Regions from separate parts of the Streptomyces sp. NPDC017202 genome, predicted to be linked through region 3. Evidence: riboswitches for the same ligand, from Rfam matches in the RefSeq annotation. Region 3 holds a riboswitch; each other region holds the start of a gene.

Region 1 (4,332 bases), on a different contig from region 3:
CCCGTCAGCAGGACGGTGTCGGAGAGGAACCGCGCCAGTTCGGTGAGGTTGGCGGGCCCGCCCTCGACGAGGTACCGCAGCGCCTCCGCCACCACGCCGGCCGGCACGGACGACTCGGCCATCAGCTCCGCGTCCGGCACGGCCTCCCCGCCCAGCAGGACGGTGGGGATGCCGGACGCCTTCAGCGCGGCGAGCCCGTCCTCCCAGGCCCGCTTCCCGCCGAGCAGCCGTACGACGGCGACGTCCGAGCCCTCGATCAGGCCCGGGAGGTCCTCCGCGACGTCCACGCGGGTCGGATTGCCGATCCGGTACGAGGCACCGGCGGCGGCCCGGGCCGCCAGCAGATCGGTGTCGGCGGTCGACAACAACAACACTGTGCTCATGCGGGCGCTCCCGGTGGGATGAAAGGCAGTCCTTGCGGCGCGCCCGACTCGATGAGCCGCCACAGCGCGTCCGTGTCCGCGTGCTGTTCGATCAGGTCGCCGAGCCGGTCGAGCTGCTGCTCGCGCAGCGCGGCGAAGGAGGTGTCGGCGGCCGGCACGAAACGGCGGCCCGCGGCGGCCGCCACCTCCCGCAGGAACGCCCGGCGGAATCCGTCCGACTCCAGTGAGCCGTGCCAGTGGGTGCCCCAGGTCTGTCCGACCCGGCAGCCGTCCAGGAAGGCTCGGCCTCCGGTGACGTCGGCGACCCCGTGATGGATCTCGTACCCCTCGACCCGCTCGCCGAGGGCTTCCCCCACCGGCCGGGTGAGGGTCTTCTCGCGGGCGAACCGCACCCGGACGGGAAGGACGCCGAGCCCCGCGACCTCGCCGGCGCGCGACTCGACCTCGTCCTCGATGTGCTCGCCGAGGATCTGGAAGCCGCCGCAGACGCCCAGCACGGGCCGCTGCTCGGCGACCCTGCGCAGGATCGCGTCCGCCAGCCCGCGCTCCCGCAGCCACTCCAGTGCCCGGACCGTCCCCCGGGTCCCCGGCAGCACCACGAGGTCGGCGTCGGCCAGTTCCTCCGGCCGGTCCACGAACCGCACGACGACGCCCGGTTCGGCGGCCAGCGCGTCCACGTCGGTGAAGTTGGACATCAGCGGGACCGCGCAGACGGCGACCCGCAGCACGTCCTCGCCGACGGGCGCGGAGACGGCCGACTCCCGGACGGCGCCCCGCAGGGAGACCGCCATCCCGTCCTCCTCGTCGATCCCGAGCCCGTGCCGGAACGGCAGCACCCCGTACGTCCGCCGCCCGGTCAGCCCGTGCAGCATGTCCAGGCCCGGCTCCAGCAGCGAGACGTCACCGCGGAACTTGTTGACGAGGAACCCGGCGACCAGTTCCTGGTCCTGCGGCGAGAGCAGCGCGACGGTCCCGAAGAAGGAGGCGAAGACGCCGCCGCGGTCGATGTCGCCGACGACGAGCACGGGGAGCCGCGCGTTGCGGGCGATCCCCATGTTCACGATGTCGGTCCGCCGCAGGTTGATCTCGGCGGGACTGCCCGCCCCCTCACAGATCACCGCGTCATACGTGCCCCGCAACTCGGCGAGACAGTCGAGAACGGTCCCGAGGAGTTCCTCCTGCCGTCCGCCGCGCAGCCTGTTCCCGGGGGACGGCTCCCCGGATCCCCCGGATGCCCCGGATGCCCCGGATCCCCCGGGTTCTCCGGCCTTCCCGAAGAACCCGCGCGCGCTCATCTCGCCGACCGGCCTGCCGAGCAGCACGACCTGACTGCTGCGCTCGCCGCCCGGCTTGAGCAGCACCGGGTTCATCAGCGCCGTCGGCTCGATGCGGCAGGCCTGCGCCTGCATGGCCTGCGCGCGCCCGATCTCGGCGCCCTCGCGGGTCACGAACGAGTTGAGTGACATGTTCTGCGCCTTGAAGGGCGCCACCTTGACCCCCTGCCGCACCAGCCACCGGCAGATCCCGGCCGTGACGACGCTCTTGCCGGCGTCCGAGGTGGTGCCGGCGACGAGGAGACCCCCGCTCATGACGTACGCCCCTTCGCTCTCGCCGCGAGGACACCCGCGGAGACGACGCGCGCGGCGACGGTGACGCCGAGCGCGAGCAGGCCGACGCGGCGGGAGAGCCGCGCGGCACGTTCGATGTCGTGGGCCACGACGGGCCGCCCCCGCTCCCCGTTCAGCACGGGCCGGTGTTCGACGCGCCCGGCGTACGACAGCGTCCCGCCCAGCCGCACCCCGAGGGCACCGGCGAACGACGCCTCCACGGGACCGGCGTTGGGGCTGGGATGCCTGCGCGCGTCGGCCCGCCAGGCCCGCACCGCCCCGCGCGGGTCGTCACCGGCGACGGCGGCAAGGACGGCGGTCAGCCGCGCCCCCGGCCATCCGGCGACGTCGTCCAGCCGGGCCGACGCCCACCCGAAGCGGAGGTGGCGCGGCGAGCGGTGGCCGACCATGGCGTCCAGGGTGTTGACGGCCCGGAACCCGAGCAGTCCCGGCACGCCGCCGACGGCCCCCCACACCAGGGCGCCCACGACCGCGTCGGAGGTGTTCTCGGCGACGGACTCGACGACCGCGCGGGCGATGCCGTCGGCGTCCAGGGCCTGCGGGTCCCGTCCGCACAGGTGCGGCAGCCGTGCCCGCGCGCCCTCGACGTCCCCCGCTTCCAGGGCCCGCCCGATGCTCCGGGCCTCCCGTACCAGTGAGGTCCCGCCGACGACGGCCCACACGGCGGCACCGGTCAACGCGACGGAGGCGGCGGGGGAGCGGCGTACGGCACGGGAGGCGAGGGCTCCGAGGGCCACGGCGCCGCCGGCGCACACGGCGGTGTGCAGCGCGCCCCACCCGCGGTGGTCCCGCCACAGCACCCGTTCCACGCCGGCCGCGGCCCGCCCGAACACGGCGACCGGATGCCCCCGGCGCGGATCGCCGAGGAGGAGGTCCCCCAGGAGGCCGGCGGCGGCACCGTACGCGTATCGGCGATCGGCACCCATCGGCTCAGCCGGCCGACGGGCCGGGCAGCGACCTGGTGCGGTACCTCGAACGGCAGCCGAGCATGGCGATATGTCCTCACTCAGGGTGTCCACGCCCTGGTTCGACGAGACCGGCGACGAGAGTTCCTGGCTCCCGGGGGTGTCTACCCCGGTGACAGTGGCGGGACCGCGCCGGATTCACACCGGCTTCCTCTTCTGTCGCCGTACATGGCCCCGGCAGTCCACCACGGGCCCGGAACGGCCGTCAACTCGCTGTTGACCTGGGGCGGGACAGTGTGCAGAACCCCACACACCGCCGGTCACGGCCGTCACGCACGCGTGGGGCGCGGGACGGTGGTCCGTCCCGCGCCCCACGCGCGTGTGTGCGTGCCGGTCCGTCAGGCGACGATCAGCGAGATCCCGTAGGCCACCGCCCCGGCGCACGCCGCGAAGCACGCGTACGCGCCGGTGACGGCCAGGGTGGCGGAGCCGCCCTGGGCCGCGGCCCGTTCGCGGCGGGAGAGGCCCATGATGCCGAGGGTGAAGAGGGCCACGAGGGCCACGGTGACGACGAGACTGACGCCGAAGACGGAGCCGAGAGCCGCCCAGTCGATCTTCATGCTGCTTCTTCCTTCGTACCGGTGGGGGCGGGACTCAGACGGTGGTGACGGTGGGAGCGGCCGGCGGAGCCGGCTCCGCCGCCGGGGCGGGGATGGTGGCCGTGAGGTCCTCGGCGACCGTGCCCGCCGGGGGCGGGGTCACGGCGGCGATCGCGGTGGTGACCACGCCGGCCGGTTCCTCGTCCGCGTCGACGACGTTCGTGTGGTCGATGACCTCGCGCCGCGAGATCTTCCAGATCGCCGCGCTGGAGGCGATGAGGAACACCGCGACGAGCGCCGTGCCCCAGTCGCCGAGGCCGGTCACGTACTCGGCGAGGGCGCCGACCAGGGCCGCGGCCGGCAGCGTCAGGCCCCAGGCCACGAACATCCGGGTCGCGGTCGACCAGCGGACGACGCCGCCCTTGCGGCCGAGGCCCGCGCCCATCACCGAGCCGGACACCGAGTGCGTGGTGGAGAGCGAGAAGCCGAGGTGGGAGGAGGCCAGGATGACGGTGGCCGCGCTGGTCTGGGCGGCGAAGCCCTGCTGCGGCTGGAGGTCGGTCAGGCCCTTGCCCATGGTGCGGATGATGCGCCAGCCGCCGAGGTAGGTGCCGAGCGCGATCGCCAGGCCCGCGGACAGGATGACCCACAGCGGCGGGTCGGAGTCGGGGGCGACGGCGCCGCCGGCGACCAGGGCGAGGGTGATGATGCCCATCGTCTTCTGCGCGTCGTTGGTGCCGTGGGCGAGCGAGACCAGGCCGGCGGAGGCGATCTGGCCGGTCCGGTAGCCCTTGGCGGCGGCCTTGCCGTCGGCCTT
Region 2 (4,332 bases), on a different contig from region 3:
CCGCAGCTCCCGCTCCCGGCGCTCCCGCAGGTCGGCCAGGAAGGCCCGCCCCCGGCCACTGAGCCGCAGCCGTAGTTCACGCCGGTCGGAGGGGCTCACCACCCGCTCCACCAGCCCGGCGGCCTGGAGCCGGTCGCACAGGCGGCTCGTCGACGGCGGGGTGGAGGCCAGCGAGTCGGCGAGGGTGCGCAGGTTGATGCCCTCCTGGTGCTCCAGGACGAACAGCACGCGCAGCTGGGACGCGGACGCGGGCGCCGTCGAGGCCCGCCCCCACAGCACTTCCAGCAGCTCGGCGGCCGTCGCGGTCACCCGTGCGACCTCGTCGGGGTCCGGGCGATGGCGGAAGGCAGTCACGGTCACACTCTCGCAGGCACTGGGACGACCGCCAGGGTACTAGGGCCTCTCGCGGGGATCAGGCCGGATCAGGCACCGGGGCCCGCGAGCGCGGCCTGATCCCCACGAGAGGCCCCAGCGGCTCCCCCGCCCCCGGCACCCCTCGAACCCGCCGCGCCGCCCGGCGCGCGGGACACCCCCGGCCGGCGAACCGGCCCCCGAGCGAAGGATCGGTGTTATTCCCGTCGTGGTATCCCCCGTCACGAACAGATTCGTCACCGCCGAGCGTGCCCTGCGGAAGGCGGCACCTCATGAACTGGTCGAGGCCGTCCGCCGTGCGCTGGTCGAGCAGTACGCGGCCCTCTCCGCCGAGTTGCTCATGGCGGACTACGGTCTGACGTCGCTGCAGCCGGTGGCCGGACCCCGGGACCAGGAGCCCGTGCCGGTGCACGGCAGCGCCGCGGGCCGGGCGTTCGGCGCGCAGGAGCCGTACGTCGAACCGGCCGGGAGCGGGCGGGTGCGGACGCACCTGCCGGTCTCGGTGCGCGGCGACCGGCTCGGGGTGCTGTCGGTGACGCTGCCCGAGGACAGCGGGGTGCGGGACGTGCTGGGCGAGCTGGCGGAGGTCGCGCAGGTGCTCGGGCACGAGGTGGTCGTGGCCGAGCGGGCCACCGACCTGTACCTGCGGGCCCGGCGCAGGGGACGGCTCACCCTGGCCGCGGAGATGCAGTGGCAGCTCCTCCCGGCCCGCTCCGGCACCGGCCCCGAATACGCGCTCGGCGCCCAGCTGGAGCCCGCCTACGCCGTCCGCGGCGACAACTTCGACTGGTCCGCGACGGACGACCGCCTCACCCTGTACGTCAACAACGGCATGGGCGACGGCACGGAGGCGTCGCTGCTGACGAACCTGGCGGTCAGCGCGCTGCGCAACGCGCGGCGGGCCGGCCTCCCGATCGCCGACCAGGCGGCGCTGGCCGACCAGGCGGTGCACGCCCACTACCGGGGCCGCCGCCACCTGCCGGTGCTGATGCTGGAGGTCGACGTCGCCACGGGCCGGGCCCAGGTGGTGGACGCCGGCTCACCGCGGCTGCTGCGGCTGCGGGCGGGCACCGTCGAACCCGTCGACCTGGACGCCCAGTTGCCGCTGGGCATGTTCGAGGAGACCGACTACGTGGCGCAGCCGTTCCAGGTGGAGCCCGAGGACCGGCTGGTGTTCGTCAGCGACGGCGTCCACGCCGTGTCCCCGCCCGGTGGAGGGACGTACGGGGACGCCGCCCTGGCCCGCGCGATCACCGCCACCCGGCTGCTGCCGGCGGCCGAGGTCCCGCGTGCCGTGCTGCGCGAACTGGCGGGGCACCGCGGCGGGTCCGTGACGGAGGACGACGCGCTCGTGGTGTGCCTGGACTGGCACGGCCGCTGACCCTCCGGATTCCGGACCGGCACGGCCGCCGACCGACCGGTGTGCCGGAACCGGCACGGCCGCCGACCGGCCGGTGCACCCCGGCCGAAAGGGCCGCCGACCGGTGTCCGCGCGGCCCCGGTGCGGCCCCGGCGGGGCCGGTGTGCGCCGGGCCGGCACCCCGCGTCCGCCGCCCGTGCGCCCCCGTTCCCGCTTGTCACCGCCCCTGTCCTCGCACTACTGTCACCACGCCTTGGTGAACGGGAAATCCGGTGTGATGCCGGTGCGGCCCTCGCCACTGTGATCGGGAAGTCCGGCTCCGGCCCTCGCGGGCAGCCACTGGGTCCTCACGGACCCGGGAAGGCGGAGCACGGGCGGTGGTACCCGTCAGCCAGGAGACCGGCCAAGGCGCGTCAACCATCCACGAGGTGCTGGAGAGGGTCTGCTGAGCCATGCACATAGCCGAGGGTTTTCTGCCTCCGGCGCACGCGGTCGCCTGGAGCGTCGCGTCGGCGCCGTTCGTCGTCCACGGAGCCCGGTCGCTCACCCGTGAAGTCAGGGAGCATCCCGAGAGCACACTGCTGCTCGGTGCCTCCGGCGCCTTCACGTTCGTCCTGTCCGCACTCAAGCTCCCGTCGGTGACCGGGAGTTGCTCGCACCCCACCGGCACCGGCCTGGGCGCCGTCCTGTTCCGGCCGCCGATCATGGCCGTGCTGGGCACGATCACCCTGCTCTTCCAGGCCCTGCTGCTCGCGCACGGTGGCCTGACCACGCTCGGCGCCAACGTGTTCTCGATGGCGATCGTCGGACCGTGGGCCGGATACGGCGTGTACCGCCTGCTGCGGCACTACGGCCTGCCGCTGATGGTCACGGTGTTCGCCGGCGCGTTCGTCGCCGACCTGTCCACCTACTGCGTGACCAGCGTGCAGCTGGCGCTGGCGTTCCCCGACCCGAGCAGCGGGTTCCTGGGCGCGCTCGGCAAGTTCGGGTCCATCTTCGCCGTCACGCAGATCCCGCTGGCCGTGAGCGAGGGGCTCCTCACCGTCCTGGTGATGCGTCTCCTCGTGCAGTCCAGCAAGGGCGAACTGACCCGGCTGGGCGTGCTGGTGACCGGGGGCCGGAACCGGAAGCCGGACACGACCGGGGCGGTGACCCGGTGAAGCGGAACACGAAGATCAACCTCCTGCTGCTGCTCGCCGTGCTCGCGCTCGCGGTGCTGCCGCTGGCCCTGGGTCTCGGTGACCACAAGGAGCAGCCGTTCACCGGCTCCGACGGCGAGGCGGAGACGGCGATCACCGAGCTGGAGCCGGACTACGAGCCGTGGTTCTCGCCCCTGTACGAGCCTCCGTCCGGGGAGATCGAGTCGGCGCTGTTCTCCCTCCAGGCGGCCCTGGGCGCGGGCGTCCTCGCCTACTACTTCGGGGTGCGCCGTGGCCGCCGCCAGGGCGAACTGCGGGCGCTGGCCCGCCTGGAGGAGAAACAGGACGGGGCCGAGGCACGGGACGGGGCCGAGGCACGGGACGGGGCCGAGGCACGGGACGGGGCCGAGGCACGGGACGGGGCCGAGGCACGGGACGACGTGAGCGCGCCCGACGCCGGCAAGTCCCCGCAGGAACGGGTCTGATCGGACGTGCTGCCGATCGACGCGGCGGCGCACAGCAGTCGCTGGCGCCACCGCCATCCCGTGGACAAGGCCGTGCTGGGGCTCGGCCTCACCCTGCTCGCGGTCTCCCTGCCGCCCTGGCCGGGCGCGGCCCTGGTACTGCTGACGGCACTCGCCCTGCTGCTGGGTCCGGCGGGGGTGCCGCCCCGCCGGCTGTGGCGCGCCTACCGGGTCCCGCTGGGCTTCTGCGCTACGGGCGCGCTCACCCTCCTCGTCCAGGTGGGCGGGCCCGACGGGTTCGTGTCCCCGGCCGACGGTGGCCCGGTGCGGGCCGGGGAGCTGATGCTGCGCACCTCGGCCGCCTCACTCGGCGTGCTGCTGTTCGCGTTCACCACGCCCATGTCGGATCTGCTGCCCCGCCTGGTGAGGGCGGGCGTGCCCGCGCCGGTCGTCGACGTCGCCCTGGTGACGTACCGCATGAGCTTCCTGCTGCTGGACTCGATGCGCCGGATCCGGGAGGCGCAGGCGGCCCGGCTCGGGCACACGAGCCGGGCCGCCGAGTGGCGTTCGCTCGCCGGGCTCGGCGCCACCGCGTTCGTGCGGGCCTTCGACCGGGCGGCGCGGCTGCAGGCCGGGCTCGCCGGACGCGGTTACGACGGCACCCTGCGCGTCCTGGTGCCCGAGGCCCGCGTCTCCGCGCGCTTCACGGTGGCCGCGGCCGCCCTCCTGGTGGCTCTGGCCGCCCTCACCCTCGTCCTGGAAAGGCCCCTGTCATGAGCGAGCTGGTCGCCCTGCGGGGTGTCTCCTTCGGGTACGAGGACGGCCCGGCCGTGCTCGAGGATCTCGACTTCACGGTACGCGCGGGGCGCGCCCTCGCCCTGCTGGGCCGCAACGGCAGCGGGAAGACGACCCTGATGCGGCTGCTCAGCGGCGGACTGCGCCCGCGGACCGGCACGTTGACGGTCGAGGGACGGCCGGTGGGGTACGACCGCAAGGG
Region 3 (4,332 bases):
GGGCGGTAGCGGGTGCGCGGCGAGCGGCGCCCGCCCAGCCGCAGACCGGCGAGCGCGGCGGCGACGCCCACGGCGAGCACCGGCAGCCCGTACGTGCCGCCCGCCGCGGTGAGCAGGCCGTACGTCCCCGCGCAGACGCCGAGCAGGCCGCCCAGGGTCAGGACGGCCGTCGTACGGCGGACGCGGGACGGCACGTCGGCGGTACGGCCGTAGCCGCGGGCGTCCATGGCGGCGGCGAGGGCGACGGAGCGCTCCAGGGCGCCCTCCAGGACCGGGAGCGCCACCTGGAACAGGCCGCGCAGGCCCCGGTCCGGGCGGCCGCGCAGCCGGCGGGCGGCCCGCAGCCGCTGGACGTCGGCGATGAGGTACGGGGCGAAGGTGAGCGCCACGACGACGGCGACCCCCGCCTCGTACAGGGCGCCGGGGAGGGCCTTCAGGAGGCGGGAGGGGCTCGCCAGGGCGTTCGCGGCGCCGACGCAGACGAGCAGGGTGGCCAGGCGCAGGCCGTCGTACAGCGCGAACACGACGCCCTCGGCGGTGACCCTGCCGCCCAGCCGGATGCCCTGCGCCCAGTGGGGGAGCGGGACTTCGGGGAGGGTCAGGATCACGTGCGTGCCGGGGACGGGGGAGCCGAGGACCACGACGAAGAAGAGACGGACGGCGAGGACGGCCAGGGCGAGGTGGAGGAAGGCGGAGTAGGAGCGGGACCAGGGGGTGCGGGGACGGCAGGTGAGGACGACGTGGGCGGAGGTGGTGAGGAGGAGGGCCAGCAGGAGCGGGTTGGTGGTGCGGGTCGCGGCCGTGCCCAGACCGAGGGCCCACAGCCACCAGGCGCCGGGGTGGAGTGGGGGCGCGGAGGCGCTCGCCGGCGTCGGCCGGGTGCGGGCCCCGCTGGGGCCGACACGGTTCCCGGTGGGCCGGAGACGGTTCCCGGTGGGACGGGTGCCGCTCCCGACGGGGCGGGCGCCCTCAGTCATTCCGGCGCCGCCGGGCCTGCCACACCGCCGCCGCGGCCAGGGCGGCGACCAGCGCGCCGCCCGCGTAGACGCCCACGGACGGGCCGCCGCCGTCCGCGGCGGACGACGGGGAGTCCGGCGAAGCCGGCGGCTCCGCGGCGGAGTCGTCCCGCTGCTCGCCCCGCTGCTCGTCCTCGTCCGTCGTCACCTGGTCCCCGCAGCCCTTCTGCGGGTAGCCCGCGATCGCGCACAGCAGCGCGTTCGTGTCGTAGCGCAGGGGTTTCGCGGTCGAGGCGAGGGCCTCGGCCGTGGTCGCGTCGTCCGGGACGCGGGCGCAGGCCGTGCGGGCGGCGGGCGGCCTCTCGCCGGACGGCGCGTCCGCGGCGGTGCCGAAATCGAGGACCAGGGCCACCCGCTTCATGCCGTCCCGCTCCGGGGTCCGCGCGCAGATCGACCCGAACGAGGCCGTGCCGCGCGGCCGCGACGCGTTCTGCGAGTCCTCGCTGACCGCGAAGCGGAAGCCCTGCACGGCGCCGTCGGAGGGGCGGGCCGTGGCGGGGCCCTCGGTGGCGTAGACCCAGCGGTCGCCGTCGCGGTCCCAGAACGACCAGTAGCGGTAACCGGCCGCCTGCGCCGGGCCGGTGCCGGCCAGACCCAGGAACAGCGCGGCGGCGAGCAGGGCGCCGAGACGGCGTATCACGGCTGCTGCTTCCTGCGGCCGCTGATCAGGAAGCCGATGCCGACACCGGCGACGAGGAAGACGCCGACGGTCCACCAGACGCCGAAGCCGTCCTCGGAGTCCTCCCTCGCCCCGTCCGTGTCGTCGGTCCCGTTCGCGCCGTCCTGCCGCGCGGCGCCGGTGGCCTGCGGGGCCGGGCCCGTCGCGTTCAGGGCGGCGACCAGGTCCGTGCCGCCGAACGCGCGCGGGTCGGTGCCCGTCGCGTGGGCGGCGAGGACCAGTTGGGCCCAGGCGGCGGGGCCGCTCTGCTTCGCCCAGGCGGCGGCGTTGCGCTGGAGCCAGGCCAGCGGCTTGCCCGCCTGCCCGGCGCCGCCCTGCGCGGCGAGCGCGACCACGGCGTCGGCGGTGTTGCCGTAGTCCGGCTGGTTCTCGGCGCCGGGGAGCACCGAGGTCAGGTACCCGTCCTTCGCGACGGCCTTCGCCAGGTAGGCGGCACCGTTGGCGGCGGCCTGCCGCGGGGTGGCGGGGGCGGCACAGGCGGTCGCGGCCGCCTTCTTCCCGGCGCCGGCCGCCAGGCCCTCGCCGAGCGCGCCGAGGACGCCCGCGGCCGTCGCGTCCGCGTTGGCCGCCAACGCGCCCTGCTTGTCGGGCTGGTAGGCGAAGGCGCCACCGTCGTCACAGGGCAGCGCGAACCCGACCAGGGCGTCGTACGGCGACTTCCCGCCCTTGACGACCTCGGCGGGCTTCTCCCCGGCCGCGGCCAGCGCGCCGACGACGACGGCCGTCGAGTTGGTGTCGCTGGCGCCGCCGGGGGCGTACCCCCAGCCGCCGTCCGCGTTCTGCACGGACTTCAGCCAGCCGACGGCCTTCTTCGCCGCGGCCTCGTGACCGCCGAGGGCCGCGAGGGCCTGTACGGCGGCGGCGGTGCTGTTGGTGTCGACCATCAGCTTGGCGTCGCAGGCCTGGGCGGGATCGGCGCGGAACGCGGCGAAGGAGCCGTTCGCGCACTGCTGCCCGGTCAGCCAGTCCACGGCCTTCTCCGCCGGCTTCACCCCGACCGTGTCCTGGGCGAGCAGCGCGAGCGACTGGCGCCAGACACCGTCGTACGTCGGGTCGGTGGTGCCGTACAGACCGGACGGGACCGCCACGGACGGGGTCGGCGACGGGGACGCGGCCACGGCGGGCGTGGCGGCGCCGATCACTGCGGTGGCGGCCAGGACGGCGGCGCTGCGGCGGACGTTCATGATCGGCGGGTGCCTCTCCCTGTCAGGGGGCCGGGCAGCGCGGGACACCCCGGCGGCTCGGCTCCGCATACCTCGACGGTGCCCGTGCGGCGGCGGCGCCGACGCACGTGAGCCGGTCACGTCCCGTCGGGGCAGTCCGGCTGGCCACGGTGTCCGGTGGCTCACGGTTGCGGGTCAGCGCCGGAATTGCACCGGCTTTCCCCCGTACGGGTGTGATGACGACGGGGCCACTGTACTCGGCCGTAGGAAAGGCCCTGAGGGCCGCCCGTGAGGACGGGCGGACGGCGGAAGGAGCGGTGGTGCGAGCGGTGGCGGGCCCTGGGGGAGCGGTGGCGGGCCCCGGGGGAGCGCTACTCCCGCGCCCCCGGCTCCGGCACGTCGATCAGGCGGCAGGCCGTCTCGATGTCGCTGCGGACCTGGGCGATGGAGGCGCGGCCCGAGAGCCAGGCGATGAGGGCCGAGTGCCAGGTGTGTTCGATGACGCGGACCGCGGAGAGCTGGTACGGGGTGGGGTCGGCCAGGCCCGTCGCGTCGAGGATGATCGCGGTGGTCTGGCGGGAGACCTGGTCGACCTCGGGCGAGACGCTGCGGTCGGCGAAGGTGAGGGCGCGCACCATCGCGTCGGCGAGATGGGGCTCGCGCTGGAGGGCCCGGAAGGCGCGCATCAGGGTCTCGGCGACGCGGGCGGAAGGGGTGTCGCCCGCCGGGGGCTTCTTCCGCAGCGTGCCGTGCAGGCGCTCCAACTGGTCCTGCATGGTGGCGACCAGCAGGTGCACCTTGGACGGGAAGTAGCGGTAGAGCGTGCCCAGGGCCACCTGCGAGGACTCGGCGACCTCCCGCATCTGCACCGCGTCGAACCCGCCCCGGCTCGCCAGCCGCGCGCTCGTGTGCAGGATGCGGCGGCGGCGGGCCTCCTGCCGCTCGGTGAGGGGGGCGGCGGAGGGGCGCCGGACGCTGGTGTCCACCTTGTCCCCCTTGGCTTGCGCAGGCATGGGTCCCGTTCCGTGACGGTCGGTGAGGGCGTGGGATCGCTCAGCGGACACAGGGCGCCGGGCCGTGGCGTGAATCACCTGATCCACTGCTCACAGCGTCCTTACCTGCCGGTAGATTCGGAGCCTCCCGGACGATCAAGTCTGAAACTTGTTCTAGATTAGCGTCCCGTCGTAGTCTCGCGGGACAGTGCAGGCAGAAGGGGGCCCGGAGTGACCGCTGAGGCCAGTCAGGCGGGGTCCCAGGACCTCGCCGCGGACGGCGGGCGACCGCTCGACATCGCGCTCCTCACCTACAAGGGGAACCCGTTCTGCGGCGGCCAGGGCGTCTACGTCCGCCACCTCTCGCGCGAACTGGTCCGGCTCGGCCACCGCGTCGAGGTCATCGGCTCCCAGCCCTACCCGGTCCTCGACGGGGACCACGACGGCCGGCTGTCCCTCACCGAGCTGCCCAGCCTGGACCT

Evidence for each region. A riboswitch is a leader RNA that binds a small molecule or an ion and turns the genes downstream of it on or off. The one in region 3 is predicted to bind cobalamin.
Region 1: it holds a riboswitch for cobalamin, as region 3 does, so the genes downstream of both, ACH4N1_RS26130 (cobalamin biosynthesis protein) here and ACH4N1_RS01405 (prenyltransferase/squalene oxidase repeat-containing protein) in region 3, are expected to answer to the same signal.
Region 2: it holds a riboswitch for cobalamin, as region 3 does, so the genes downstream of both, ACH4N1_RS33595 (energy-coupling factor ABC transporter permease) here and ACH4N1_RS01405 (prenyltransferase/squalene oxidase repeat-containing protein) in region 3, are expected to answer to the same signal.

Annotation. Positions count from the first base shown of each region.
Region 1 covers NZ_JBIRNP010000016.1:58,363-62,694, reverse strand. The annotation lists gene cobN (cobaltochelatase subunit CobN) at 1-383, opposite strand, end outside; gene ACH4N1_RS26135 (cobyric acid synthase) at 380-1,972, opposite strand; gene ACH4N1_RS26130 (cobalamin biosynthesis protein) at 1,969-2,937, opposite strand; cobalamin riboswitch at 3,038-3,170, opposite strand; gene ACH4N1_RS26125 (hypothetical protein) at 3,315-3,536, opposite strand; gene ACH4N1_RS26120 (anion permease) at 3,571-4,332, opposite strand, start outside.
Region 2 covers NZ_JBIRNP010000033.1:23,356-27,687, reverse strand. The annotation lists gene ACH4N1_RS33605 (MarR family transcriptional regulator) at 1-360, opposite strand, end outside; gene ACH4N1_RS33600 (PP2C family protein-serine/threonine phosphatase) at 581-1,753, shown strand; cobalamin riboswitch at 1,970-2,155, shown strand; gene ACH4N1_RS33595 (energy-coupling factor ABC transporter permease) at 2,185-2,892, shown strand; gene ACH4N1_RS33590 (energy-coupling factor ABC transporter substrate-binding protein) at 2,889-3,356, shown strand; gene cbiQ (cobalt ECF transporter T component CbiQ) at 3,363-4,112, shown strand; gene ACH4N1_RS33580 (energy-coupling factor ABC transporter ATP-binding protein) at 4,109-4,332, shown strand, end outside.
Region 3 covers NZ_JBIRNP010000001.1:343,304-347,635, reverse strand. The annotation lists gene ACH4N1_RS01415 (energy-coupling factor transporter transmembrane component T) at 1-977, opposite strand, end outside; gene ACH4N1_RS01410 (SCO2322 family protein) at 970-1,656, opposite strand; gene ACH4N1_RS01405 (prenyltransferase/squalene oxidase repeat-containing protein) at 1,653-2,879, opposite strand; cobalamin riboswitch at 2,987-3,120, opposite strand; gene ACH4N1_RS01400 (TetR family transcriptional regulator) at 3,230-3,871, opposite strand; gene ACH4N1_RS01395 (glycosyltransferase family 4 protein) at 4,082-4,332, shown strand, end outside.